4 regions of the Mesorhizobium sp. P3_A8 genome follow, and region 4 is predicted to be linked to each of the others. Evidence: predicted binding sites of a transcription regulator. Region 4 holds the regulator's gene; each other region holds the start of a gene.
What was found. The regulator PhoB, encoded in region 4, activates phosphate uptake and scavenging genes when phosphate is short. The targets are predictions, from matches to a motif close to TGTCATNNANCTGTCAT.
Positions count from the first base shown of each region.

Region 1: the regulator PhoB is predicted to act here: its motif matches at 3,106-3,122, upstream of AC1DX4_RS25575 (ceramide glucosyltransferase).
Region 2: the regulator PhoB is predicted to act here: its motif matches at 3,349-3,365, upstream of AC1DX4_RS19910 (BtaA family protein).
Region 3: the regulator PhoB is predicted to act here: its motif matches at 3,949-3,965, upstream of ppk2 (polyphosphate kinase 2).

Region 1 covers NZ_JBFUGI010000012.1:1,855-9,030, forward strand. The annotation lists gene AC1DX4_RS25565 (2'-deoxycytidine 5'-triphosphate deaminase) at 1-417, opposite strand, end outside; SAM riboswitch at 496-573, shown strand; gene AC1DX4_RS25570 (O-succinylhomoserine sulfhydrylase) at 631-1,821, shown strand; gene AC1DX4_RS25575 (ceramide glucosyltransferase) at 1,853-3,004, opposite strand; gene apaG (Co2+/Mg2+ efflux protein ApaG) at 3,226-3,618, shown strand; gene AC1DX4_RS25585 (Hsp33 family molecular chaperone) at 3,657-4,688, opposite strand; gene argF (ornithine carbamoyltransferase) at 4,784-5,695, opposite strand; gene AC1DX4_RS25595 (acetylornithine transaminase) at 5,712-6,911, opposite strand.
Region 2 covers NZ_JBFUGI010000008.1:108,425-115,600, forward strand. The annotation lists gene AC1DX4_RS19895 (serine hydrolase domain-containing protein) at 1-1,041, shown strand, start outside; gene AC1DX4_RS19900 (hypothetical protein) at 1,063-1,383, shown strand; gene AC1DX4_RS19905 (class I SAM-dependent methyltransferase) at 1,370-2,044, opposite strand; gene AC1DX4_RS19910 (BtaA family protein) at 2,041-3,339, opposite strand; gene AC1DX4_RS19915 (C1 family peptidase) at 3,482-4,315, opposite strand; gene AC1DX4_RS19920 (phosphorylase family protein) at 4,546-5,697, shown strand; gene AC1DX4_RS19925 (hydantoinase B/oxoprolinase family protein) at 5,742-7,176, opposite strand, start outside.
Region 3 covers NZ_JBFUGI010000006.1:48,937-56,112, reverse strand. The annotation lists gene AC1DX4_RS15510 (polyhydroxyalkanoate depolymerase) at 1-1,094, shown strand, start outside; gene AC1DX4_RS15505 (glyoxalase superfamily protein) at 1,309-1,851, shown strand; gene AC1DX4_RS15500 (dihydrofolate reductase family protein) at 2,034-2,681, shown strand; gene ppk2 (polyphosphate kinase 2) at 2,922-3,842, opposite strand; gene AC1DX4_RS15490 (aldo/keto reductase) at 4,124-5,167, shown strand; gene AC1DX4_RS15485 (glycosyl transferase family 90) at 5,235-6,206, opposite strand; gene AC1DX4_RS15480 (hypothetical protein) at 6,401-6,547, shown strand; gene AC1DX4_RS15475 (DUF982 domain-containing protein) at 6,602-6,835, opposite strand; gene AC1DX4_RS15470 (GntR family transcriptional regulator) at 6,967-7,176, opposite strand, start outside.
Region 4 covers NZ_JBFUGI010000013.1:35,102-42,277, reverse strand. The annotation lists gene AC1DX4_RS27000 (ATP-binding cassette domain-containing protein) at 1-149, opposite strand, end outside; gene AC1DX4_RS26995 (sugar ABC transporter permease) at 163-1,494, opposite strand; gene xylF (D-xylose ABC transporter substrate-binding protein) at 1,640-2,680, opposite strand; gene AC1DX4_RS26985 (ROK family protein) at 2,952-4,196, shown strand; gene phoB (phosphate regulon transcriptional regulator PhoB) at 4,209-4,898, opposite strand; gene phoU (phosphate signaling complex protein PhoU) at 4,918-5,625, opposite strand; gene pstB (phosphate ABC transporter ATP-binding protein PstB) at 5,651-6,454, opposite strand; gene pstA (phosphate ABC transporter permease PstA) at 6,451-7,176, opposite strand, start outside.

The DNA of each region.
Region 1 (7,176 bases), on a different contig from region 4:
GTAGAGCGGACCGTTGTAGCCCGCAGCGATCTTGTCGAACTCGTGGCCGCGGTCGGTCATGACACGGGTGAAGATGTCGAGCCGTCCGGTCGAGCTTTTCGGATTGGCTGAGGCGGAAATCTCGGCAGGCAATGCCAGGCTTTCGAGCAGCGGCACGATGTAGACGCAGCCGGTTTCCAGCACCGCGCCTTCGGCAAGATTGATCTCGTGCAGCTTCAGCCGGTCGAGCTTTTCCGAAACCTTGTGGTTGGGGCCGGGCAGGAAGGAGGCCCGCACCCGCCAGGCCTTGTCGCCCAACCTCAGATCGAGGCTGGCCGGCTGGATCTGGTCGGCATCGAGCGCGCGCGACGACTTCAGCGCGCCGGACTGGAACAGCGCGGAAATGTCTTGATCGGGAAGAATGCCTGTCTGCCGCAAAGGCTGGCTCCGTTCCAACTGGTACAAACCTCTTAATCAAGCCGGCAATTGACGCAAGCGCGGCGCGGGTCTAAAGGGTCGTTATCCCGTGGTGATTTGGCCGGTCGGCTTGCAGCCACGTTAAACAAGTCGCTAAAGGACCGTTGGCCGCGAGGCCGTATGGACCGGTTGCGACTTTCGCGGCCGGTTTTTTTGTGTCTGGAAACAAAAGCGATGAGCAGCAAGAAGCGCAACTGGAAGCCTCAGACAGCCCTCGTGCATGGCGGAACCCTGCGTTCCCAATTCGGCGAGACCTCCGAGGCAATGTATCTGACGCAGGGCTACGTCTATGAAACGGCGCAAGCCGCCGAAGCTCGTTTCAAGGGTGAGGAACCCGGCTTCATCTATTCGCGCTACGCCAACCCGACCGTCGACATGTTCGAAAAGCGCATGTGTGCGCTCGAAGGCGCCGAGGACGCGCGCGCCACGGCATCCGGCATGGCCGCGGTGACGGCGGCCCTGCTGTGCAGCGCCAAGGCCGGCGATCATATAGTCGCGGCTCGCGCGCTGTTCGGCTCCTGCCGCTGGGTGGTCGAGACGCTGGCGCCGCGCTACGGCATCGAGGCGACGCTGGTCGACGGCACCGACATCGCCAACTGGGAAAAGGCGGTTAGGCCCAACACAAAACTGTTCTTCCTGGAAAGCCCGACCAATCCGACGCTGGAAGTGGTCGACATCGCCGCCGTCGCCTCGCTTGCCAACTCGATCGGCGCGCGGCTTGTGGTCGACAATGTCTTCGCCACGCCGTTGCAGCAGAAGCCGCTGCAGCTCGGCGCCCACATCGTCGTCTATTCGGCGACCAAGCACATCGACGGCCAGGGCCGCTGTCTCGGCGGCGTGATCCTGTCCGACAAGAAGTGGATCGACGAGAACCTGCACGATTATTTCCGCCACACCGGCCCCAGCCTATCGCCGTTCAACGCCTGGACGCTGCTCAAGGGTCTGGAGACGCTGCCGGTGCGCGTGCGCCAGCAGACGGAGAGCGCCGGCAAGATCGCCGATTTCCTGGCCGAGCAGCCGCAGATCGCTCGCGTCATCTATCCCGGCCGCGCCGACCACCCGCAAGCTGATATCGTCAAGAAGCAGATGTCGGGCGGCTCGACGCTGATCTGCCTCGACGTCAAGGGCGGCAAGCAGGCGGCCTTCGCCCTGCAGAACGCGCTCGACATCGTGCTGATCTCGAACAACCTTGGCGATGCCAAGAGCCTGATCACCCATCCGGCAACGACCACCCACAAGAATTTGAGCGACGAGGCCCGCGCCGAACTCGGCATCGGGCCTGGCACGCTCAGGCTGTCGGTCGGCCTGGAGGACACCGACGATCTTCTGGAAGACATCGCGCAGGCGCTGAAGGCCGCAAAATAGACCCAGTCGAGGCAGCTCGTCCGCGCCGCGATCAGGCGCGCGACGGCGTCTCTTCCAGCTCGGCTGCCTTGGTGCCGATGGTCATGGCGTTGCCGCGCCAGTCGACAGCGCCGCCGAGCCAGCCGCGGACCCACATGGCTGGAAGCATCAAGTCCCGCGCAATCATCGCCGCGACTGTGCGCGACGACAGGTACCAGCCTTTGGACCAGGCCAGGGCACATTCCGGAAGGTAGAAGGCCGTTAGTACGGCGATGGCCGTCAGCGGCAAGCTGACGCCGGCACTTGCCGCCGCAATCAGCGCAAGCACCAGCGGCACCACCGCGCCGGTCAGGATTTCGGGCGCGAAGAACCGCGGAAAGGTGACGCGGCGCAGGCGCGCCCAGCGGGCCTGGCGCGACCAGATCACGCCAAGCGTGCGCCGACCGAGCGGCTGCTCGAAGGGCGCTGCGACGAGATTGACGCATAGGCCAAGTCCATTGACCAGCTTGGTCGCGGCGGCGTCCTCGGCGATTTCGGCCGCCAGCGCTCGGATGCCGCCATTGGCATCCAGCATCGGCTTGTTCCACAACATGCTCTTGCCCTGGGCAAAGCCGAGGCCGAGCGCCTCGCCGGCATACTGCCAGCGAGCCTGCAGCGTGTTGAGGAAGGCGCATTCGACCTCGGCCCAAAAACCGTCCGGCCGCGAACCGATCGGTGTCGAGCAGACAAGGCCGGTATCCGTCCGCCACGCCGCCATCAGATGCTGAACGTAGTCTCTCGGCATCAGCACGTTGGAGTCGGCCAGGACGACCCAGTTGTGCCGCGCGGCTTCCCAGCCTTTGACGCAATTGTTGAGCTTGGGATTGGCGCTGACGCGATCGTCCCCGATCAACAGCCGAGCCGGCACTTTTGGAAAGCGGCCAATGGCGGCGCGGATCAACCTGACCACCGGATCGTCGACATGGGCGACGCAGAAGATCAGCTCGTAGCGCGGCCAGTCGAGCGAGAAGGCGCGCTCCAGCGTCTCCTGCGTGAACGGCTCGACGCCGCGCGACGGCACGATAATCGACACCGGCGGCGATTTGCCAGCTGGCCGTGCGATCGTGCTGCGCCGTTTCAGTTGCGAAGCGGCGAGCAGGATGCTGGCAGCGTTTGAAAGGACAAGGGCAGTCGAAAGCGAGGCGGCTATGAGAGTGAGTTCCATCGAGATCTGGTCACTCCAGAAGAGGCGGCCCGCACCGTGGCAGTTTTCAACAGTTCGACAGAGCGCCGAGTCGCCCGGTGCATGCACCCCACCATTGTCGTGTGTCACTTAAATGACATTCTTTGCCGGCACCTGCGTTTCAAAGTCAGGCGCGACAAGACGCGCACGTTGACCTGCTCGCCGGGAGCGCCGAAAGGTATCGGATTGTTTTGGAGCCGCTTATGTACCGCGCCGTCACGCGCAACATCGAAGTGCAGGTCAGGCCGTTCTACCTTGAGGATCGCTCGGATCCTTCCGAGAACCGTTATGTCTGGGGCTATCAGATAACGATCGACAACCAGTCGGACGAATTCGTGCAGCTTCTGTCGCGTTATTGGCACATCACCGACGGTGCCGGCCGGGTCGAGGAGGTGCGCGGCCCAGGCGTCGTCGGCGACCAGCCCGAACTCAATCCCGGCGACAGTTATCAGTACACGTCGGGCTGCCCGCTCTCGACCCCGTCAGGCATCATGGTCGGGCGCTACACGATGCGCAACAAGCGGGGCGAAACTTTCGATATCGCCATCCCGGCGTTTTCGCTGGATCTGCCGGGGACGAGGCGGACGGTGAATTAGCGTCTTTCTCCCCGTTCCACGGGGAGAAAGACGCTCCTTTACTGCGCAGCGAATTCCGCCGGGTCGAAATCGTACTGCGTCGAGCAGAATTCGCAGGCGACGTGGATACCGCCATCCTCGGTGCTGTCCTTGATCTCCTGCGCGGAAAAACCCTCCAGGATACCGCGGATCTTGTCGCGCGAGCACGAGCACTGGTCGGCGACGGGAACGCCGCCGAAGACCCGCACGCCATGCTCGTGGAACAGGCGATAGAGCAGCCGCTCGGCGCCGATCGTCGGATCGATCAGCTCGGTCGGCTCGATGGTGCCGAGCAGCGCCAGCAACTCCTGCCAGGAATTGTCGGCCGGATCATGGATCTCCTCGCGCGGATCGCCATCGCCACCGGGCAGGTCCGGAACGCGCATGCGCTCAGGCGACTGCGGCAGGAACTGCGCCAGGATACCGCCGGCGCGCCACTGTTCGCGCGCGCCGCCAGGGCCCGGCGTCAACAGCTTGGCGACCGAAAGCCTGATATCGGTCGGGATCTGTTCCGACTGGCGGAAATAGGTGCGTGCTGCATCTTCCAGCGTTTCGCCGTCGAGCTGGACGATGCCCTGATAGCGCTGCGTGTGGGCGCCCTGGTCGATGGTCAGCGCCAGCACGCCGCTGCCGAGCAGCGTCTGCTGGGACGTTTCGCCCGCCGCGACCAATGCCTCGAGCCGGTCGGCGTCAAAGCGTGCATAGGCGCGCAATGCCGAGGGCGTGGAGAAATCCGCCACCAGCATGTCGACCGGCCCGTCGGTGCGGGTCTGCAGGATGAACTTGCCCTCGAACTTGAGCGAGGTGCCAAGCAGCACCGTCAGCACACAGGCTTCCGCCAGCAGGCGGGCAACCGGTTCGGGATAATCATGGCGGCTGAGGATGGCGTCGAGCATCGGCCCGAGCTGCACGGTGCGACCGCGCACGTCGAGCGGGCCGACCTCGAACGGCACGACATGGTCGTCGCCGGCATAGCCGAACTCGCCGAGTTTGGGGTGATGTTCAGTCACTTGATGCATTTCCAACATGACAAAGCTCCAGGGCGCGGCCATGCGACCCGGAGAGGCACATGCGTCCAAACGCGCTTGATTTGCGTGATGCGGCGCAGATAGGCATCGCGCCCCCGCAGATCAAGCGCCCAGACACTTCACGCGCCCAAACACCAGGCAAGCACCGCCTTCTGGGCGTGGAGCCGGTTCTCGGCCTCGTCGAAGACCACCGAATGCGGGCCGTCTATGACCTCGTCGGTTACTTCCTCGCCGCGATGCGCCGGCAGGCAGTGCATGAACAGCGCATCCGGCTTGGCATGCGCCATCAGCTTGGCATTGACCTGGTAGGGCGAAAACACGTTGTGACCGCGGGCGCGATGCTCCTGGCCCATCGACACCCAGCAATCGGTGACGATGCAGTCGGCCTGGTCGACGGCTTCCTCGGGCGAGCGGGTGAAGTGCAGCTTGCCGCCATTCGCCTCGGACCAGTCGATATGCTTCTGTGCCGGCTCGCTGCCTTCGGGCACGGCGACGTTGAGGTTGAAGCGGAACCGCGCCGAGGCTTCGAGCAGCGAATGCAGCACATTGTTGCCGTCGCCGGTCCAGGCGATGGTCTTGCCGGCCACCGGACCGCGATGCTCCTCGAAGGTCATGATGTCGGCCATCAGCTGGCAAGGATGGGTGTCATCCGTCAGTCCGTTGATCACCGGAACGGTGGCATTCTCGGTCAGCTCCAGCAGCCGCTCATGCGAGGTGGTGCGGATCATGATGGCGTCGACATAGCGCGACAGCACCTTGGCGGTATCGGCGATGGTTTCGGAGCGGCCGAGTTGCATTTCGGTGCCGGTCAGCATGATGGTCTCGCCGCCAAGCTGACGCATGCCGACGTCGAAGGAGACGCGTGTGCGCGTCGATGGCTTGTCGAAGATCATCGCCAGCACCTTGCCTTCGAGCGGCCTTGTCCGCTCGCCGGCCTTGAGGCGTGCCTTTCGCACCACCGCGTCGTCCAGCATGAAGCGCAGGTCGCCCTCGGAAACGGTGGAGAGATCGGTGAAATGGCGAACGGACATCAGCAATATTCCGGAATTACTTCGCGGCGGCCGCGGCGATGGCATCTGCCAGGCCTTTGGCACCGGCGCGGATGCGGTTGAGCGCTTCGTGGATCTCGGCGTCGGTGACGGTGAGCGGCGGCAAAAGGCGAATGACGTTGTCGCCGGCCGGAACCGTCAGCAAATGCTGGTCGCGCAGCGCCATGTTCACCTTGGTGTTGGGCATGGCGCATTTAAGGCCAAGCATCAGGCCGGTGCCCCTGATGTCCTCGATGACATCGGGAAACTCGTCGGCGACCGCCGCCAGACCTTGCTTCATCAGCAGCGCCTTGCGCTGGACGTCTTCGAGGAAGCCGTCTTCCAGCACCACATCGAGCACGGCGTTGCCGACCGCCATCGCCAGCGGGTTACCGCCGAAGGTGGTGCCGTGCACGCCCGACGTCATGCCGACCACAGCCTCGTCGGTGGCCAGGCAAGCGCCCATCGGGAAGCCGCCGCCAATGCCCTTGGCGATCGCCATGATGTCGGGCGTCACGCCCGTCCACTCATGCGCGAACAGCTTGCCGGTGCGGCCAATGCCACACTGGACCTCATCGAAGATCAAGAGCAGGTCGTGCTGGTCGCAGAGCTGGCGCAGCCGCTTCAACGATTGTGTCGGGACCGGACGGATGCCGCCCTCGCCCTGCACCGGCTCGATCAGGATCGCGGCGGTTTCCGGCGTAATCGCCTTCTCGGCGGCATCGATATCGTCGAAGCCAACCTGGTCGAAGCCTTCGACCTTGGGGCCGAAGCCTTCGAGGTATTTGTATTGGCCGCCGGCCGCGATGGTCGCCAGCGTGCGGCCATGGAAGGCGCCTTCGAAGGTGATGACGCGGAAGCGCTCGGGATGCCCTTTGACGAAGTGGTAGCGCCGCGCCGTCTTGATCGCACATTCCAGCGCCTCGGCGCCGGAATTGGTGAAGAACACCTTGTCGGCGAAGGTGGCGTCGGCCAGACGCTCGCCAAGCCGGCTCTGCCCCGGAATCTCGTAGAGATTGGAGACGTGCCAGAGTTTTGCCGCCTGCTCGGTGAGAGCCGCGACCAGATGCGGATGACTGTGGCCGAGCGAATTAACCGCGATACCGCCGGCGAAATCGAGATATCGCTCGCCCTTGTCGGTAACCAGCCAGGTGCCTTCCCCGTGGTCGAAAGCCAGGGGAGCGCGAGCAAAGGTCTCGTAAAGCGCCGAACCGCTCATTATATGCGTCTCCGGTACCGGAAAATCAAAAAAGCCGCCAAAGCGGCGGCCTTGTGCGGCTTATCGTGTTTTTCGGCCATGAAGTCAACGAAAACGTCGCGTAGTGGCGCGCGATCAGCCCCCTAACTCGACGCCGGCTCATGAGCGACCGGGCAAGTTGGGGAAAACCGAAAAAACCGATTCGTGTTGCACTTCGGACTCTTGTCACCGAGTCAGCGCATAAGGTAATTGTAGTCGAGAAATAACTAGATTTCGTGCGGCGGAC
Region 2 (7,176 bases), on a different contig from region 4:
GATGTCGGCAAGGCACGGCGCACGGCGGTCCATGCCGAGCCGTCGGCGACCAGCCAGGATACGCTGTGGCCGGAAGGTGAGCGGGTCGACGCGTCACAGGATCCGGTGATTGCCAAACTGCTCGATGACGCGGCGCTGACCGGCACCGGCATGCGTGCCGTGGTGGTGGTCAAGAACGGCCGTGTCGTCGCCGAACGCTACGGCGACGGCTTTTCCGCCAAGACGCCGCTGCTCGGTTGGTCAATGACCAAGACAGTGAACGCCGCCATCATCGGCACGCTGGTTAAGGACGGCAAGATGGCCGTCGACAACAAGGGCCTGTTCGCGCCGTGGAAGGCCGACGGCCGCGCCGCCATCAGCCTTGCCGACATGATGGCGATGTCGAGCGGGCTGGAGTTCAACGAGGATTATGGCGACGTCGCCGATGTCACGCGCATGCTCTATCTAGAACCGGACATGGCGGGCTTTGCCGAATCAAAGCCGCTGACCGGCGAAGTCGGCAAGGTGTTTTCCTATTCGAGCGGCACGGCGGTGATGCTGTCGCGGCTGTGGCAGGATGCGATCGGTGACAAGGCCAAGGCGCTGACATGGCCGCGCAATGCGCTGTTCGAGCCGCTCGGCATGCATAGCGCGGTGCTCGAAACCGACGAGCAAGGCACCTTCGTCGGCTCATCCTATCTCTACGCCACAGCGCATGACTGGGCCCGCTTCGGCCAGTTCCTGCTGCAAGGCGGGGTCTGGAACGGCAACCAGGTCCTGCCGGCCGGCTTCGTCGACTGGATGCGCGAGCCGGCGCCCGCCTCGAAAGTCTATGGCAAGGGCCAGTTGTGGATCGAGGCGCCGGGCGATGAGGACAACCCGGGCGCCGGTGTCGCCGCCGGCCTGCCCAAGGATACCTACTGGATGGAAGGGCATGACGGGCAGACGGTCACCATCATTCCGTCGGAGCAATTGGTGGTGGTGCGGCTCGGGCTGACCCCGGCCAAGCTCGGCTACCGGCCGCAGACGATGGTGGGCGCGCTGGTGAAGGCGCTCAAATAACTTACCGAGGGGAGATCAAGGTTGGGTGTTCTAAGTGTCGGCGATGATCTGCCTGTATGGGGAGGCGGCCGACGAATAATCTATTCGATTATCGAGTACGCGATCAGCACGACCGGCGAGAGAGCTTACCTAACCAAACTCAAGGAGAGCTTCGACAATCGCTATAATCATGCCGATCTGGGCGCATTGACCCAACATGAGTTAAGCGAATTTCGGGACGCCGCGGCAAGCTATGCGCGAAACACTCAATGGAAGCGGGAAGGATTTAACGACTGCGAAGAGCTAATGCAGGAACTTCTACGTCTCGTGGATGCACGCCTGAAACAACTCACGACGCATTGAGAGGCCCGCCGATCACCGCTAACCATGCATAGCCGCGATAAAGCGTACGGAAACGGAAGGTTGCGCCGGTTCGTCGGGATTCCGATTCAAGGACCTCGCGCAAGAATTCACGCGGCGAGACGTGGAATTTTCTAAGCCAGCCGCGCAGCAAGGTCCGGAACCAGCCCGGCAAACCTTCCTGCTGGCCGAAATCGACGACATGCAGCGAGCCGTTGGGGGAAAGTGCCGCCAATGCTGCCGACACCGTCTTTTCCCAACCGGGGATCATCGACAGCGAATAGGAGACGAAGACGCGGTCGAACCGTTCGATGCCGTAGAGAGCCTTGGCGTCGAAATCGGTGGCGTCGCCCCTTGCCAGCGTGACGCGGCTGGACAGGCCTTCGCGGTCGATCGCCTTGCCGGCCGTCTCCAGCATTTCGGCCGAGATATCGAGGCCGAAGAAGCGGGCATCGGGATAGCGGTGGGCGGCGAGGATGATGTTGCGGCCGGTGCCGCAGCCGAGTTCCAGAACGGTGCCGCCGGCCGGCACCCCCAGCCCATCGATGAGCCGGTCGCGGCCGAGAAGATAGTATTTGCGGGTCAGGTCGTAGATATGGCGCTGCCAGCGGTAGACGCCGTCCATCAGTTCGGCGTGGCTGGCCGGCAACTCCGTCGTGCTCATGCGGGGCGCTTCACATAGAGGTGGAAACCGCCATAGATGGCGGAACGGTCGCGGGCCGAGAATTCGCGCGAGGCCTCGTCCTGATAATCCCACTGGTCGAGCAGCGAGGTCGAGACGCGGCCCGGCAGCAGGCTGGGCTCAGCGGCGGTGCGGAAGATAACGCGGGCACCGACCGAAGCGGTGCGGCTGATTTCCGACCACAGCGCATTGAGCTGGTCGTCGGTCATCCAGTCCTGGGCATCGAGCAGGATGAAGCGGTCGACGGTGCCGGCATCCTTGCCGGCGAGGAATTCGATCAGATTGGCATGGTGGATGGCAACGCGGTCGATATTGCCGCGGATGGTGTCGTAATTCTGCTTTTCCAGATAGGCGGGCAGGGCGGCCTCGCCGGGATTTGGATAGCGGCGGGCAAAGGCCTGCCAGGCGAAGTAATTGTTTTCCAGGGGAAAATCGCAGGCGAGCTTTTCCAGCCGGGCCTTCAGCACGCTGGCCATGGTGCCGTCGCCGGAGGTGATCAGCGAATCATACTGCGCCGGCGGGATGCCGAGGCCGAACAGCGAAGCCTTGCGCGACGTCGCCCATTTCAGCAGCGGCTTGTCGAAGACCGGCGCCAGCTCCTCGTTGAAGAAGCGGCGCTGCTCGCTGATGTTTTTGGCTTCCATCATGCGCGCCGGATTGACGCCGAAGAATTTGGCCGTGCGATGGCCCATGGCGATGAACAGGCCAAGCAGGCCGGTCTGGTAGAAATTGCGGTCGAAAACACCGATGCGCCGGCGACCGCGCCAGTTGCGGTGCTCCCAATAATGGCGGCTGACGGGATCGAGATGCGGCGCTATGAAACGGTCGTAGGCTTGCGAATTATGGCTGGTGTCGGCGGCGCCGAAGAAGCGGAACAGGTCGCCCTGCGAGGGCAGGCGGCGCACCGCCTCCAGCTTCATGCGGTTCAGCGCGATGTGCGCGGCGTTGAGGTCGACGGCGTCGATCCGTGCCGGCGAGCGGGTGAGGTAGGCCAGGATGTTGCAGCCGCCCGACGCGATGGTGACGACGCGATGGCCCTGGCCAAGCTGCATCGCCTCCATGTCGACATCGGGGTCTTCCCATATCTGCGGATAGACGAGGCCGGAAAACAGGAAGGCGAACAGCCGCTCGGAAATGCCGGCTTTCGAAAGCGCGCGGTTCTGGTAGACGGCTTTTCCAACTTCCTTGCCGCGGCGAAAAACCAGATCTGCGGAAACGTCCGTCATGACAAAGTGATTCCCCATTTGCTTTGTCGCAAGCGGGTAGCGCAGGGTCATGACAGGCCGGTGACAGCCTGTTGACGCTGGGTCGGGGCTTGGCGAACCCGCCCAGGGGTACCGATAAGGGGTGCCGAGGCCGACACGGCGTCGGCCCCGTTATCTCGCTGAGGTAAATGGGTAGCGTCGATGTGACGGATAACTAGGCCTTCACAGCGTTGATTACCCAGAAATCCGAAGCCATGCTTCCATCGGTCAGATAAGCGTATGGCATGAAGAAGTAACCCTTCTTGCCGACACTGGATCCCCAGGAATTCCGGATTTTGAAAAGGCTGGTTGCGTTGTCATATCCGACACACATCACGGCATGGCCACCGACGACGCTGTCATTTGCACTGGGCAGGGAAATGGTGGCCGGTCTGGGATTTTGAGAATACCAGCTGTCAAATACCGTGAATCCGAAGACAAACGGAAATCCTGCCGCGAGGCAACCTCTGAGCTGATTGAGAGTCGGGGTCAGCCGTTGATAGCTGGTGATGACATATTTGCCGGCGTCATCGTAACAAATCTTCTTGGGCTGCGTCGCCGGCTTGGAATTCTTGGGAAACGGCCCGCCGTCGTAGGTGGCTGGCGTGTCGTCATAGGGCCATTCAATTTCCGGACAGACTCCCTGTTTTTGCAGGCTTTTTATTCCATCTCTGATCTGCGCCCCTGAGTCACTCGCCACATGACCTTCGATCTTGCGTTCATTGTAGTAGATAAAGAGGCGCGACGGCACGAAATCGGGCGCTTGGTTGTTCTTCAGCCTGTCGAACTGCACTGCACCGGCCAGCGCGTTGGCAGTACAGGATCCAATGCGGCCTTGGTCATAGACCGGAAACTCAGGCTTGAGGTCTACTGTTTCTGGAATCGCCTTCAATTGGCTGAGCGGGGCGCTGTATAGTTGGTCTCTTGGATCCGGAAGATCCCTTACCCACCCGAGGCCACTGCTCTTTCTTCCTGTCGGAGCCGTAGTTGGTGTGACGTTCTTGGCCATGGAAACCTCCCCTCCTGCCATTCAGAATAATACGCTACAGCGAAACGCTATTTACTTCTATAGTAGCCAGATGCCTGCAGTGATCTGTTCTTGTAGGCGTAGGATGGGAATAATCATCATTTACAAGAAAATATTGATGCCTCTTAATGATCCTTGAGAGGTGATCACTTGCTTGTGATTTGTCATTTTTCTTCGTAGATGTCCCCTTATTCCAAGAGGGGATAAATGTCATGATCGCTGACCGTTCTTGGGTTCAGAGAAATCTTGGGTTCGATCCGCTCCGTGATCCACCGCCAGAGACAACTTTCGCGCTTCCATCTGTTGCGAAGGCGAAGGGTACAGAGGATTTCCAGCGCGAGATCATAGAGTTCGACTCTGAATCTTCGCCGGGGCTACAATTTCTTGCATTTTCGAAAGCCACGGGCCTGTCCCGGTACAAGGACATTCCATGGCCGCAAGGGCTGGCTCCGCAGACAGCCGGCAACGCAGGTGGTAGCAGCGGCGGTCCATTGCCCAAAGCGGATGTACTGGTCGTGACCTGGACCGTCGATGAAGGCCACGCCTTGAGCCGGGTACTTACCCCGGGCAAGGACAGCCGCGACGACTACCTTTCCTATACCCACCGGTTTGCGGAAATTGCCAAGAACATGCGGCCTGGGTGCCCAGCCCTTCAAGCCAAGCGTCTCGGAGCCTATTGGACGACAACCATCGGCGGGAAATCCGTCGTGGTTTTCAAGTCCGATTCTCATATGTCGCAAGATGGTCCGAAGGTGCCGAATATCGAAGTCTGGCGGCAAATCATCGAAGAAGTCGCACCCAAGCTGGTGATCACAACTGGAACTGCGGGCGGTATCGGCAAGCAGTTCGAAGTTGGGGATGTCGTGGTGAGCCCGCTGGTTCGCTTCGATTGTCTTGCCAAATTCAAGAAGGAGCCGTTTGCCAACCTTCACTATGCAAGCGCCGTCGCCAAGACCAGCCACTTCGCCAAGGCGCGGCAGCTGTTCAAAACCAACGCATCGCAGCTACCGCAAGACAACACCCGGGTGCCAAAAATCTTTGTTGCCGCGCCAAGCGCGCTGAAATCGTGCGTGGTAACGACCGATTTCTTTGGCTTTGACACCTCCGATAATCACTACCACCTCCAGGGCCTTGGAGCCGTATCGGAAATGGGCGACGCCATCCTTGGATTGGTCGCTTCGGAGATGGGCGCAGCGGCGCCACGCTGGCTTGCGATCCGGAATGTTTCCGATCCTCAGATCAAGGCGGACGGCATGACGCTCAAGCAACAAGCCACAATGGCTGCGCAAATCTACAAGGGTTTCGGACGGTGGAGTTCGATCTGCAGCGCGGTCACCTGCTGGGCCAGCATCGTCGCCGAATAGACGGTGATGAAAGCGGTGGGGAGGTGTGAGCCCGATGAACGGGCTCAGGCCTTGCCAAACCCACCCGGCGTCGGTGTTGTCAGGATGACAGCCTCGCCGGCATCGAGCACGGTCTGGTCACAGGCCTTCAGCACCTCGACCGCCCCATCCTTGCGACGTATCTTGGTCGAGCCGACCTCGCCGTCGCCACCTCCGTCCAGCCCCTGCGGCGGGCGGTTGCGGTGCGAGGACAGGATCGCGCATTCCATCTTCTCGAGGAAGCGGATGGTGCGTTTGGTGCCGTCGCCGGCGCTCCATTTGCCCTTGCCGCCGGAGCCTTCGCGGATTTGGAAATCCTCCAGCACCACGGGAAAGCGCAGTTCCAGCACTTCCGGATCGGTGAGGCGCGAATTGGTCATATGGGTGTGGACGCCCGAGGTGCCGGCAAAGCCGCGGCCGGAGTTCATCTGACCGGCAGGCGAGCCGGAGCAGATCGTCTCGTAGTACTGGTACTGCTTGTTGCCGAAGGTCAGGTTGTTCATCGTTCCCTGCGCATTGGCCATAGCGCCCATGGCGCCGAACAGCGCATTGGTGACATGCTGCGAGGTCTCGACATTGCCGGCAACGACGGCGGCAGGGTAGGCGGGCTTCAGCATGCAGCCATCGGGAATGATGATGTTGATGGGCCTGAGGCACCCGGCATTCATCGGGATCATGTCCTCGACCATGACGCGGAAGGCATAAAGCACGGCGGCGCGGGCGACGGGCTCCGGCGCATTGAAATTGTTCTTCATGACAGGCGACGTGCCGGTGAAGTCGACCGTCGCTTCGCGCTTTTGCCGGTCGACCGTAATCTTCACCTTGATGACCTGGCCGGTATCGGTGGGATATTCATAGGCCGATGTGTCCGGCAGCCGCTCCAGCACCCGGCGCACGCTTTCGGCGGCATTGTCCTGGACGTGGCCCATATAGGCTTCGACCACATCGAGGCCGAAATGCGCGACCATCTTGCGCAGTTCGGCGACGCCTTTCTCGTTGGCGGCGATCTGCGCCTTGAGGTCGGCAATGTTCTGGTGCGGGTTGCGGGCCGGATATCGGTGGTCGGTGAGCAGCGTATGCAGCTCTTTTTCGCGGAATTTTCCGCGGTCGACGATACGGAAATTGTCGAACAACACGCCTTCCTCGTCGACCGTGGTGGCAAGCGGCGTCATCGAGCCAGGGGCGGTGCCGCCAATATCAGCGTGATGGCCGCGCGAGGCCGCCCAGAACAGGATGTTCTCTTGAGCATCGTCGAAGACCGGCGTCACCACCGTGATATCAGGCAGATGCGTGCCGCCATTGTAGGGGGCGTTCAAGGCAAAGACGTCGCCTGGGTGGATGTCGCCGGAGTTCAGCCGGATGATGGTTTCGACCGAGCGGTCCATGGAGCCGAGGTGCACCGGCATGTGCGGCGCGTTGGCGACCAACGCTCCGGTGTGGTCGAAGACGGCGCAGGAAAAA
Region 3 (7,176 bases), on a different contig from region 4:
GCCTGGCCGCGGGGCTGGAGATGATCGCCCGTCTCAAGCTCACCCATGCACGGCCGGATTTCGACATCAAATCCGTCAGGGTCGGCAATCGCGATGTGCCTGTCAGCGTCGAAACAGCGCTCGACCTGCCATTCGGCAAGCTTTTGCGCTTCGCCAAGGATATGGACACGCGCCAGCCGCGGGTGATGGTGATCGCCCCGTTGTCGGGCCATTTCTCGACGCTGCTGCGCGGCACGGTGGAAACGCTTCTGGCTGACCATGAGGTCTACATCACCGACTGGGCCAATGCCCGCGACGTGCCGCTTGTCGCCGGCCGCTTCGGGGTGGACGACTATGTCGACTACATCATTCGCTTCCTGCAGGCGATCGGCCCGGGCGCACACATACTGGCGGTTTGCCAGCCCTGCGTCCAGGCGCTTGCCGCCGTTGCTATCATGTCCGAGGACGGGCATCCAGCGACGCCACGCTCGATGACGCTGATGGCGGGTCCGATCGATCCGCGCGAAAGTCCTACCAAGGTCAACGAATTCGCCGTCAGCAAGTCGCTGTCCTGGTTCCAGAATTCCGTCATCTCGCATGTGCCCTGGCGCCACGCCGGCGGCGGACGCCGGGTCTATCCGGGCTTTCTCCAGCTTGCTGCGTTCATGGGCATGAACATGGACCGGCACACGAAAGCGCACCGCAAACTGCACGACCATCTGGCCGCCGGCGAGATCGCCGAGGCCGAGAAGATCAAGACTTTCTACAACGAGTATCTGGCGGTGCTCGACCTCACCGAGGAATTCTATCTCGAAACCATAGACCGTGTGTTCCAGAAGGCAGAGATCGCCACCGGGACCTACACTTTCCGTGGCAGCCTGGTCGACCCGGGCGCGATCCGCAACACCGCGCTGCTCACTGTCGAAGGCGGGCGCGACGATATCTGCGCACTCGGCCAGACCTCGGCCGCCCATGAATTGTGCCGGTCACTGCGTCCGCATCTAAAACGCCATCACCTGCAGGCCAATGTAGGCCACTATGGCGTCTTCAACGGCAAACGCTGGGAGCGTGAAATCTATCCGGTCGTGCGCAATCTCATCCTGTCGATGGAATAGCTTTTCATTCGACAACCGGCGATTTTTTGCGCTGACAGAACGCGCCGGCTCCGGCTATGATGCTCGCACGGCCGGAGGCGGCCGGCAGCCCGCACCTCGCCAAGAGGTATGGCGAACGCCTCCAGAGGATGCTTCCTGACCCGTTTCACCGTCGGGCGAAGGCGTCGGCAATGCGGGCACTGACGAAGACTTCGCCGTGACCGAGGAAACGGACATGCTTGCCTATCGTGATGCCAAGACCATGGCGAAAGCCATGCGGGAGGCGCTCGCCGCCCGCGACCTGACGATCAGCCACAGCGAGGCTCTTGAAATCGTCGCGCGCCAGTTCGGACTAGCGACCTGGAACATCCTGTCGGCGAAAATCGAGGCGCCGCCGGCCCGGCACGAAACCATCATCTTCGAACGGACGGCGCCGATCGTGCGCATCTTCGACGTCGCCAAGGCGCACGAATTCTACCTCGGCTATCTCGGTTTCGCCGTGGATTGGGAGCACCGCTACGGCGACAACTTCCCGCTTTACACGCAGGTGTCGCGCGGCAACCTTGTCCTGCATTTGTCCGAACATGCCGGCGACGCGACGCCAGGCGGCAACATGGTTATTTACATGAGAGGCATCCGCGCCTTTCACAAAGAGCTGGCGGCCAAGGATTACCGCTACATGAAGCCGGGTCTCGAGCACGAGGACGGGCGGCTGACGGTCGAGGTCATCGACCCGTTCAGCAACCATATCCGCTTCATGGAACTCACTGGCGAATAGCCTGATATGGCGGCTGTTTCGGCGGCCACCAGTGGCGATCCCAGCGCATCGCTACGCAACATTCCGGACGTCACTTGGCGACGATGTCAGGACGTGTCTCCATCGTGGGGAACACCGCTTGCGATCTGCAATCGGTTTGCTACAAGAAAACCGATTGCAGACATAATTGGTTAGGAGGCCCCATGTCCAAACTTCGCGTCAACGCATTCACCCTATCGCTCGACGGTTATGGCGCCGGTCCCGATCAGGACCTGCAAAATCCGCTCGGCGTCGGTGGGCAATCCTTGCACAAGTGGTTTGTCGACACCCGCACCTTCCGTGAGATGGTGCTCGGGCAAGATGGCGGCACCACCGATATCAACGAGGCTTTCGCGGCGCGCAGCTTCGAGAATGTCGGCGCCTGGATCCTCGGCCGCAACATGTTCGGGCCGATCCGCGGCGAATGGCCTGACGACAGCTGGAAAGGCTGGTGGGGCGACAATCCACCCTACCATGTGCCGGTTTTCGTGCTGACGCACTACAAGCGTGCGCCGATCACGATGGAAGGTGGCACGACCTTTTGTTTTGTGACCGACGGCATCCATTCGGCGCTCGAGCAGGCGAAGGCGGCGGCCGGCGGCAAGGATGTGCGGGTTGGTGGCGGCGTCGCCACGATCCGCCAGTACCTGCAGGAAAAGCTGATGGATGAGATGCATCTGGCAATCTCGCCGGTGCTGCTTGGCAAGGGCGAGAACCTTTTTGCCGGGATTGATATGCTGAAGCTGGGCTACGAGTGCACCGAGCAGGTGGCGACGGCGCTTGCCACCCATGTGGTGATCAAGCGGACGTAGCCACTTTCTCCCCGTTCTACGGGGAGAAATGCCCGGCAGGGCAATGAGGGGCGGCGCTGACCTTTTGGAGGCTAGCGGCAAGCTACCAATGGCATCGAATTGGGGCTCAATCGCCAACGCTGGCGCCGCCCCTCATCCGCCCTTCGGCGTTCGTCGTTCGAAAAGCCAAGCAGTTGGCTTTTCGTCTGCTGCGCAGACCACTCCTCACCTCCCCGTGAAACGGGGAGAAGGAAAAGGTGCTCAATACTTCTCCGGCACGTAAAGCTCGCGCGGCAGCGTCTGGCGCTCGTATTCGGGATTGAAGACGCGTTCCGGCAGCGTGATCTCCTCGTGCGGCACCTCTTCATACGGCATCTGCTTGAGCAGGTGATCGATGCAGTTCAGCCGCGCCCGCTTCTTGTCGTTGCCCTCGACGATGAACCATGGCGCTTCGGGAATGTTGGTGCGGGCGAAGGTCTCTTCCTTGGCCTTGGTGTATTGCTCCCAGCGCACGCGCGACTGCAGGTCCATGGGCGACAGCTTCCACTGCTTCATCGGATCGTGGATGCGCATCAGGAAGCGCATCTGCTGTTCCTCATCGGTGATCGAGAACCAGTATTTCACCACAGTGATGCCCGAGCGCACCAGCATGCGCTCGAACTCCGGCACGTCGCGGAAAAATTCCTCGACCTGACCGCCATCGGCAAAACCCATCACCCGTTCGACGCCGGAGCGGTTGTACCAGGAGCGGTCGAACAGCACGATCTCGCCGCCAGCCGGCAGATGCGGCACATAGCGCTGGAAATACCATTGCGATTTCTCGCGCTCGGTCGGCGCCGGCAGCGCCACGACGCGGCAGATGCGCGGATTGAGCCGCTGCGTGATGCGCTTGATGACGCCGCCCTTGCCGGCGGAATCGCGGCCCTCGAAAATCACCACCAGCTTCTTCTTGTGGTAGGCGACCCAGGACTGCAGCTTGATCAATTCGGACTGCAAGCTGATCAGGTCGCGAAAATATTGCATGCGATCGATCGAAGGCGGATGCGCGTTCTTGTAGATCTTGGCGATCTCCATCGACAGCGCCGGCTCCGACATCTCGAGCTCATAATCTTCGTCGAGCGTGTCGGCGAGTTCGGCTTCGAGCCAGTCCTTGGCGGGAGAATTCTGTCTCAGCTCGGTCATATCGGTCGCTCCGCTTGCAAGCCTGTCGGTTCATGTCCGGCACCCCAAACTGCTGGCCCGCGGCCTGGAATGGAAACACCTTAGCCGAATTCAATATAGGCCGGCAGTGACGGTTTTATTGCAGCCCGAGCGCGATTACCGTCACTGCCAATCCCGCGAGGCATGATCGATCCGCCGTCCTGGCATGGCGACAAGCCGACCAAATTGTCCTACAAATCCCCGGTCGCATTCCGGGCTGCCCTTTGGCGGCGCCCCAATTCAACACAATCGCGAGGACTGACATGGAATACCGTACTCTCGGCCGTTCCGGCCTGAAGGTTTCGACACTCACCCTTGGCACCATGACTTTCGGTGGCACCGGGCCATTCGCCGCGGTCGGCAACAGCGATCTTACCGAAGCCAAACGGATGATCGACACGTGCATCGACGCCGGCATCAACCTCATCGACACCGCCAATGTCTATTCGAACGGCCTGTCGGAAGAGATCATCGGCGAAGCGCTCGGCGGCAAGCGCAAGAACGATGTGCTGATCGCCTCCAAGGCGCGGATGCGGATCGGCAGCGGGCCGAACGACGAAGGCCTGTCGCGCCACCATCTGATCCGCGAATGCGAAAAGAGCCTGAAGCGGCTGAAGACCGACGTCATCGACATCTATTTCGTCCACCAGTGGGACGGCCTTACCCCGGTCGAGGAAACGGTCGCCGCGCTCGACACTTTGGTCAGCCAGGGCAAGGTGCGCTATATCGGCTGCTCCAACTGGTCCGGCTGGCAAGTGATGAAGGCGCTCGGGATCAGCGACAGCCGTCACCAGCAACGCTTCGTCACCCAGCAGATCCACTACACGCTGGAAGCCCGCGAGGCCGAATACGAGCTGCTGCCGATTTCGGTCGACCAGGGGCTGGGCGTGCTGGTGTGGAGCCCGCTCGCCGGCGGCCTGCTGTCGGGCAAATACCGCCGCGACAGCCCGACCGCGCGGCAGCTGGCCGGCTGGTCCGAGCCGCCGATCCGCGACGAGGACAGGCTGTGGCAGATCGTCGACGTGCTGGTCGAGATCGGCAAGGCCCGCGGTGTGTCCGCGGCGCAAGTGGCGCTTGCCTGGCTGCTCGGCCGCCCCGCCGTCTCCTCGCTGGTGATCGGCGCCCGCAACGATGTCCAGCTCAAGGACAATCTCGCGGCGGCAAGCCTGGAGCTCAGCCCGGAAGAACGCCAGCGCCTCGACGCGGTCAGCCGGCCGCCTTTGCTCTACCCCTATTGGCACCAGCAATTGACGGCGAAGGCTCGCTTTGGTGCTGCCGATCTCGTGATTGACCGAAGCGGCGTATAGGGACAGATTTGACGAGAGGCCGGCGGGTCCAAGCTCGCCGGTCTCCACCTTTTGACGCGCAAATTGCTCATCCCATGATGTAGCGCCAGACGTCCGCGTCAGGTTTGATCTGGCCGCTCAGCACGAAATATTTATAGAGCACCAGAAGCGAGATCGCCTGTTCGGTGTGTTCGTCGTTGAATATCCGGCAATAGCCATTCGCGGCCGCGATGATGCGCTCTGCCTTCGCCGGGTGCCGTTCGAAATAGGCCACATGTTCGGCGAGGTCGGAGAAATCAGCTTCGAGCGGCACATAATGGACATTGGCCTCGAGCTGACGCTCCGCGAACCAAGTCTCGTATGTCGGTGGTGGCATCAGGCAGAGCGACTTCGAGTTCAAGATCCATTTCAGGTTGGTCGCCACGTCATTGCCCTCGAGCGAGACGATGTAGCGATAGCGCTGGTGCTGGCTGATGCTGAGAAAGGGCTTGGCATATTCGGCCGGCGCGTTCGGCTTGTGCGAGCCGGCATCGCAGAATGGCAGGTCGCGCGCCACTTGCAGAAACCGTGTCCTGATCGGATTGTTGAGATCACCGCGCCAGACCACGGCCGGCAGCTTGTCCGCGAAAGAGATGGCGTCGGCCGGCATCTGGAAGTGACGGAACTTGTCGAGCTTCATGATGACCGCGTTCTTGTCGTCATCAAGGATCGGCCGGTCCTTTACGATCGTCGGCACCTTCGGCACATTCTTGACGTCGCCGAATTCGATGTCGATGAGCAATCCGGGATCGAAGTAGCGGGCGAATTCCTTAAGGTCATAATAGTACATGGTCGGCGTGAAGGGCAGCTTGCTGATGCGCATGGCATTGGCGCTTGGCGCGAAACCATCCTGCAGCTTGTTGTAGTAATTCAACCGTCGGCGCGCCGCATCATCGCAAAGCCTGGCCTTTTCGAGGCGAGCGGCCAGCCTGCGGCGGAACAGGGCTTGTGGAACGATATCGCGCGCGGCGTTTCGCGCATAATAGAAAACCTTTGCCGACGTTCGCGCGATTGAGGCCATGATTCACTTGATCAAAACAAACAGGCAGCTCTCAACACGCCGGCGCCCCGCGTTTCCTACATCATTGTGGCGCCGATCTGGCAAGCCCCCTCAGATTTCCGAGGCTGCGCCCGCACTGTCGCTTCAGCTGTTGTGTTTGACGGCTAATGCTCCTAGGCAGGGTCAGAGCCGCAAGGCGATGAAAAGGAGCCGATATGGCGCGAGCACCAAACTACGATCAGGAACGCAAGGAACGCGACCGGCAGAAAGCGGCGAAGAAGGCCGAAAAGCTGGCGGCCAAGGTTGCCGCGCGGGAGCGTTCGCAGCCCGAAAGCGAGACTAAGACCGAAACCGCGGAATGACGGCAAAAGGCCCGCACATGCGGGCCTTGCCTCAATCTGGATTGTCGCCCTGCGTCAGGCGGGCGCTTTGTCGCTGACAAAAACGTCCACTTCACGCGCCGCGGCGATAAAGGCGCGCCTGGCGTTCATGGCGGGCTTGTCGCCGGCCAGCGCGTCGTGGCAGGCCTGCAGCGCTGCGCGATGCTTGGGACTGCGCTTGCCGGGCCAGCTGTTGAGGAGGTAATCGGAAGCCTCGCGCGCCGTGCGCAAGAGCTGAGTGCTTCCCGCCGCGACGGACTTGACGGTCACGGGTGTATCAAATCGGTTGTTTTCCATCGCCGCTCTTACGCCATCAGCATGCGCGAAGCGAGGCCGAAAGTGCTGTTCGCATCAGACGCAGCCTCTTTTGCCCGGCGGGCCCCTGCCCTGCATAGAGCGCGCTAAGCGGCGACGACGGCAAAGCCCCGGGCACGAAGACCGCGCCGGTCGTTGGCGAGCGACGTCACCAGCCGGTCGCGGCTGCCGACGATATGGGCTGAAAGCCGGCGCGCCGCTTCATCGGCCTCACCAAGGCGCGTTGCCGCCAGAATGGCGCGGTGTTCGGCCCAGGCGCGGCCAAGGGCTGCTTCGTCACGCACCTCCAGCCAGCG
Region 4 (7,176 bases):
CCGGCGCCGTTATGGCCAAGCAGCGCCACGACCTCGCCCGGGAAAAGATCGATCGAGGCGTCGTCGACGGCCCGGATGCCGCCAAAGGCGATCGAGATGTTGCGCATGTCGATCAGGGCGGTGGCTGCAGGAGCAGTCTTGTCAATCATGGCGATGCCTCCCCTAAACGCGCTTGCGGTAAACAGTGTCGAGCCACACGGCGATGACCAGCACTGCGCCGACGACGATGCTCTGCAGCGGCGAGTCGATGCCGAGCAGCACCATGCCCGACTGCAATGATTGCATCAAAAGCGCGCCCAGCATGGCGCCCATCACCGTGCCTGCGCCGCCGGCGAGTGACGTGCCGCCGATGACAGCGGCGGCGATGACCAGAAGCTCGTCCAGCGTGCCCAGCGCATTGGTCGACGCGTTGAGGCGGGCCGACGAGATCGCCGCGCTGATCGCGGCCAGCACACCCATAATCATGAACACCTTCATGGTCACCCAACGGGTGTTGATGCCGGCAAGTTCGGCCGCCTCCGGATTGCCGCCAATGGCAAAGACATAGCGGCCGAAACGCGTGCGCTTGGTGATGAAGGTCATGATAATGCCGACAGTCACCGCCATCAGCACCGGTATGGCAATGCCATGCGCGATGAACAGCCCGCCTGCGGGAATGGTAATGCCGTTCTGCTGGGCGTACTGGCGCACGATGCCGATCGGCCATGGATAGGAATTGGCGATCCAGACGGCGCCAAGGATGGCGGCGCAAGCAACCACGCCAAGCAAGGTCTCGGCCCAAACCGGGCGCAGCGGAAAGTTGAACCGCTTGCGCTGCGACCTGCCGTTGAGCAGCATGAAGGCGACCGCCACGCAGGCGACGACACCGACGATCCAGCTGGCGGTAGCGCCGATCGAGCCGCGTGGTCCGCCGCCCATCAGCTGGAAGGTTGTGTCGAGCGGCGCGACCGTGCGCCCGCTGGTGATCAGCCATGCCATGCCGCGCCAGACCAGCAGGCCGCCCAGCGTCACGATGAAGGCCGGAACCTCCATATAGGCGATGATAAAGCCCTGGAATGCGCCGATCAGGAGACCAAGCACCACACCGGCCGCCAGCGCGATGATCCAAAGCCACGGATTTCCAAGCTGGAAACCGATGACGCGAATGAGGAATTCGGCCTGCGCCACGCCCATGATCATGCCGATCACGCCTTCGACGGATCCGACCGAGAGGTCGATGTTGCGCATGACGATAACCAGCACCATGCCGGTCGCCATGATCGCGACCGACGAGGTCTGCACCGATAGGTTCCACAGATTGCGCGGTGTCAGGAAAAGCCCGCCCGACAGGATATGGATGCCGACCCAGATGACCAGCAGCGCCCCGACCATGCCGAGCATGCGCGTGTCGAGTTCGGTAGCCTTGAGGAACCGTCCAACGGCGCTGAGTTCGGATGCACGCGCCTTGTCCGCCGCGGTGCTGCCGACCGGTTGATTAGAGGTCGTGTCGGTCATGCTATCCTCCCACCGGTTTACCGTCTGGCGCGGATGCCGGAACATGGATGCTATTTGCTTTCCGCAGTCATTTGAAGCGGGAAGCCCCTTGAGAAACGCCGCGGCTTTTGGGCCGCGGCGTCGATATCGAACGGTATTACGCCGTTTAGTTGCAGGCCGCGACGCTGCCGGCGGCGACGCCCGCACAGACTTCGTCCTTCTTGATCCAGCCGGCGTCGATGACGACGTTTAGATTGTCCTTGGTGATGGCGACCGGGGTCAGGAACAGCGACTTGACGGTGTTGCCGCCAGGCGTCGTGAAGTCCTTGACGCCGGCGATGTCGGTCATCTTCTTGCCGTCGGCCAGCTGCGAGGCGATCTCGGCGGCGTTCTTGCCGAGCTCGCGCGCGTCTTTCCACACCGACACGGTCTGGGTGCCGAGCGCGATGCGGTTCAGCGCGGCATGATCGCCGTCCTGGCCCGACACCGGCACGGTGCCGGCCAAGCCTTGCGCCGTCAGCGCCGCGACGACGCCGCCGGCGGTGCCGTCATTGGCGGCGACCACGGCATCGACCTTGTTGTCGTTGGCCGTCAGGAACTGCTCCATGTTCTTCTGGGCGTTGGCGGGCAGCCAGCCGTCCGTATAGGCTTCGCCGACATTCTTGATCTTGCCGCTGTCGATGGCCGCCTTGAGCACTTCCATCGAGCCCGAGAACAGGAAGTCGGCGTTCGGATCGGCGCCCGAGCCCTTGATGAAGACATAATTGCCTTCCGGCTTGGCCTTGAACACCGCAGCCGCCTGCAAGCGGCCGACTTCCTTGTTGTCAAAGGTCAGGTAGAAGACGTCCTTGTTCTCGATCAGGCGGTCATAGCCGACGACCGGAATGCCTTCGTCCAGCGCCTTCTGCACGGCCGGGCCGATGGCCGAGGCATCCTGCGCCAGGATGATCAGCGAATTGGCGCCCTGCGAGATCAGGCTTTCGACATCGGTAAGCTGCTTGCCGGGATTGGACTGCGCATCGGCGGAGATGTACTTGTCGCCGGCGGCCTCGATCGCCTTCTTCATGGCGGCCTCGTCGGTCTTCCAGCGCTCTTCCTGGAAGTTGGACCAGGAAACGCCGATGACCTTGTCCTTCGCCTGCGCGACCGACACAAGCGTCAGCGACATGGCGACACCCGCCAGGATGGCGGCTGTGAATCTCTTCATGATATTCCTCCCTGCGCCGCGTATGGCGCGACCAAACTGGCCCTAAGGCCGGCACAGAGGCTCTATTTTTTCGAGCCTCGAAAAAACACTGATCCAACACCGGAACGCTGTCAACAACGATTCTGATGGATTTTGATGTCCTCATGAATTTTTTTCGAGCCTCGGAATAAATAAATGACAGGACGGGCCGCTTCTGCCAGTATTTGACCGTGTCGCCGGCAGCGTTCGAGGGGCTGGAGGAACCGCGGCGACCGGGAGGATGTGGGAAAACATGTCGGTCGGAATCCGCCACGACGATTTGCGCCGGCGCAACCGCGCGATGGTGATTGCGGCCGTGCGCCGGGCCGGTCGGCCCTCGCGCACCGAGATTGCCGCGACCACCGGCCTCAGCCACTCGACCATATCGGCGATTTCTTCCGACCTGATCGGCGAAGGCATACTGGCCGAAGGCAAGCCGAGCGAGGCCGGCGCACTCAAGCGCGGCCGGCCGCAGGTCGGCCTCGGCCTCAACCCGGAGGCTGCGGCTGTCATGACCGTGGTGCTGTCGCTGAATTTCCTCTCCGTCGCCGTCATCGACTATGCCGGCCAGGTGGTATCGGAAGAACAGCGCCGGCTGGACACGCTGACCATGTCGCGCGAGGCGCTGATCGGCGAATGCGTCGCCATTGTACGGCGCCGCCTCGAGGATCCCGATATCGACGTGCGCAGCGTCGCCCGCATCGCGCTGGCGATCCAGGGCATCACCGACACCGAGGCCCGGGCGATGCTGTGGTCGCCGATCACGCCGCAGACCGACATCGCCTTCGCCGACATCCTCGAGGCAGAGTTCGGCATCCCAGCCACCATGGAGAACGACTGCAACATGATGGCGGTGGCGCTGCGTTGGCGCGATCCCGAGCGCTACCGCGACGACTTCATCGCCATCCTTCTGTCGCACGGCATCGGCATGGGCCTGGTGCTGAAGGGCGAGCTGTTCACCGGTACCCATTCCTCGGGCGGCGAGTTCGGCCACATGATCCATCGGCCAGGCGGCGCGCTCTGCCGCTGCGGACGCCGCGGCTGCGTCGAGGCCTATGCCGGCAACTACGCCATCTGGCGCAACGCCAGGCAGCTCAGCGAGGACACCGAGCCGGTCGCCGATGTCAGCGACGCGCAGATGCGGGCACTGGCCGCGACGGCACGGGAACGCGACGGGCCCGAGCGCGAAGCCTACCGCAAGGCCGGTGAGGCGCTCGGCTACGCCCTCGGCAGCCTGTTCGCGCTGATCGACCCCGCACCCGTCGCGATGGTCGGCGTCAGCGCCGCCGCCTTCGACCTGATCGAGCCGGCATTGCGCGAGGCCATCGCCCAGACGGCCGGCGGCCAGCACTCGAAATCGATTTCCTTCGACACCGAACCGAACGAACTGCCGCTGATCCGCGAAGGCTGCGCCATGCGCGCCCTGACCTTCGTCGACCAGGAGATTTTCGCGCCGGGCGTGCAGGCGAGAGCTGGCACCGGCAAGAACGTTGCCTGAATCAGGTCCCGCTCAATCTTCCCTGATCGCGTAGCCCGCGCCACGAATGGTTCTGATGACATCGGGCATGCGGCCATTGTTGACCGCCTTGCGCAGGCGGCCGACATGCACGTCCACCGTACGCTCGTCGATATAGATCGTCTCGCCCCAGACATTGTCGAGCAACTGGCTGCGCGAGAAGACGCGGCCGGGATGGCGCATCATGAATTCGAGCAGGCGGAACTCGGTCGGCCCGAGCCGGATCTCGCTCTTCTTGCGATAGACCCGGTGCGATTCACGGTCGAGCACGATGTCGCCGACCTTGAGCACGCTGGACAGGACTTCCGGCTTGGCGCGGCGCAGCAGCGCCTTGACGCGAGCCATGAATTCCGGCGTCGAGAACGGCTTGACCAGATAGTCGTCGGCGCCGGTCGAGAGCCCACGGACGCGGTCGCTTTCTTCGCCCCGCGCGGTCAGCATGATGATCGGCAGCCGCTCGGTCTCGGGCCGCATCCGCAGGCGCCGGCAGAGTTCGATGCCGGACACCGCCGGCACCATCCAGTCGAGCACCAGAAGGTCGGGCACGTTCTCCTGCAAGCGGATCTCAGCCTCGTCGCCGCGCGGCACCACCTCCACCTGGTAGCCTTCGGATTCAAGATTGTAACGGAGCAGCACCCCCAGCGGCTCCTCATCCTCCACCACCATGATGCGTGGCGCGATCATTGATTGGTCACCTCTTGCGTCAGGCCGCGGGCGCCGACATCGCCGTCTCGTCCTGCTTGGGACGATTGGCGGGCAACTGCGTGCCGGTCAGGACATAGTAGGCGTTTTCGGCGATGTTGGTCACGTGGTCGCCGATGCGTTCGAGATTCTTGGCGCAGAACAGCAGATGGGTGCAAGCCGTGATGTTGCGCGGATCTTCCATCATGTAGGTCAGCAGTTCGCGGAAGACGGAGGTGTATTTGACGTCGATGCGTTCGTCGTCGGCGCGCAGCTTCGCCAGTGCGGCGGCATCGCGCGCCGCATACTCCTCGATCACGCCCTGCACCTGGATCAGCACCAGCTGCGCCATGGCGTCGATGGAATGCGACAGGTCGCGCGGCGTGGCGCTGAGACCAACGGTGCCGACACGCTTGGCGATGTTCTTGGCAAGATCGCCAATGCGTTCGAGATCGCCGGCCATGCGGATCGAGCCGACGACGTGGCGCAGATCGTCGGCCATCGGCTGGCGCTTGGCGATCAGCGTGATGGCGCGATCGTCGAGTTCGCGCTGGCGCGCATCCATGATGGCGTCGTCGGAGACCACGCGCTGTGCCAGTGCGTTGTCGGAATTCAGCAGCGCCTTGGTGGCGCCGCCGACCATCGAGCCAGCGAGATCGCCCATGTCGCTGATCAGCCTGCTGATCTGTCCGAGATCCTCGTCGAAGGCTGCGACTGTGTGTTCGGCCATGATCCTGGTCCTCGTATGCGTGCGATCAGCCGAAGCGGCCGGTGATGTAGTCTTGCGTGCGCTTCTCGCGAGGCGACGTGAAGATCTTCTCGGTTTTGTCGAACTCGACCAGCTCGCCCAGATACATGAAAGCGGTCTGCTTCGAGACGCGCGCCGCCTGCTGCATGTTGTGGGTGACGATGACGATCGTGTAGTCGGCCTGCAGTTCGTCGATCAGCTCCTCGATCTTGGCGGTCGACAGCGGGTCGAGCGCCGAGGCTGGCTCGTCGAGCAGGATGACTTCCGGCTTCACCGCCACGGTGCGGGCGATGCACAGCCGCTGCTGCTGGCCACCGGACAGGCTGAGGCCGCTGGCGTTAAGCTTGTCCTTGACCTCGTTCCACAGGGCTGCGCGCTTCAGCGCCTGCTCAACGCGGCCGTCCATCTCGGCCTTGCTGATCTTCTCATAGAGCCTGACGCCAAAGGCGATGTTCTCATAGATCGACATCGGGAACGGGGTCGGCTTCTGGAACACCATGCCGATCTTGGTGCGCAGCAGGTTGAGATCTTGCGAGCGGTCGAGGACGTTCTGGCCGTCGAGCAGCACCTGGCCCTCGGCGGTCTGCTTGGGATAGAGCTCATAGATGCGGTTGAAGACGCGCAGCAGCGTCGACTTTCCGCAGCCCGACGGTCCGATGAAGGCGGTCACGCTGCGCTCGGGCAGCGACAGCGTGATATCCTTCAGCGCCTTCGACTGGCCGTAGTAGAAGTTGAGGTTCTTGACCTCGATCTTTACCTTGGCGGCTGCCTCGGCGGCGATCGTCATGTCTGGAGACAACATCTGGCTCATTTGTCCTCTCTGCGTCCGGTCAAGCTGCGCGCAACGATGCTGAGCGCGAGAACCGTCAATGTGATGATGAGTGCGCCAGTCCAGGCCAGCTGCTGCCATTCCTCGTAAGGGCTGAGAGCGAACTGGAAGATGGTGACGGGCAGGCTGGCCATCGGCGCGTTGAGATTGCTCGACCAGAACTGGTTGTTCAGCGCCGTGAAAAGAAGGGGTGCGGTCTCGCCGGAGATGCGGGCGATGGCCAGCAATATGCCGGTGACGATGCCGGACATTGCAGCGCGGTAGGCAACCGACTTGATGACCACCCAGCGCGGGGCGCCGATCGCGGTGCCGGCTTCGCGCAACGCGTTGGGCACCAGGTTGAGCATGTCCTCGGTGGTGCGCACGACGACCGGGATGACCAGGATGGCGAGAGCGACGGCGCCGGCGATCGCCGAGAAGTGCCCCATCGGCCGCACCATCAGCTCATAGACGAACAGGCCTATGATGATCGACGGCGCCGACAGCAGGATGTCGTTGATGAAGCGCACCACGGTGGTGAGCTTCGAGAAGCGGCCGTATTCGGCCATATAGGTGCCGGCCAGCACACCGATCGGCGTGCCGACGATGATGCCGATGATGGTCATCACGATGCTGCCGTAGATGGCGTTGAGCAGACCGCCGGCATCGCCGGGCGGCGGCGTCATTTCCGTGAAAACCGCAAGATTGACACCTGAAAGGCCTTT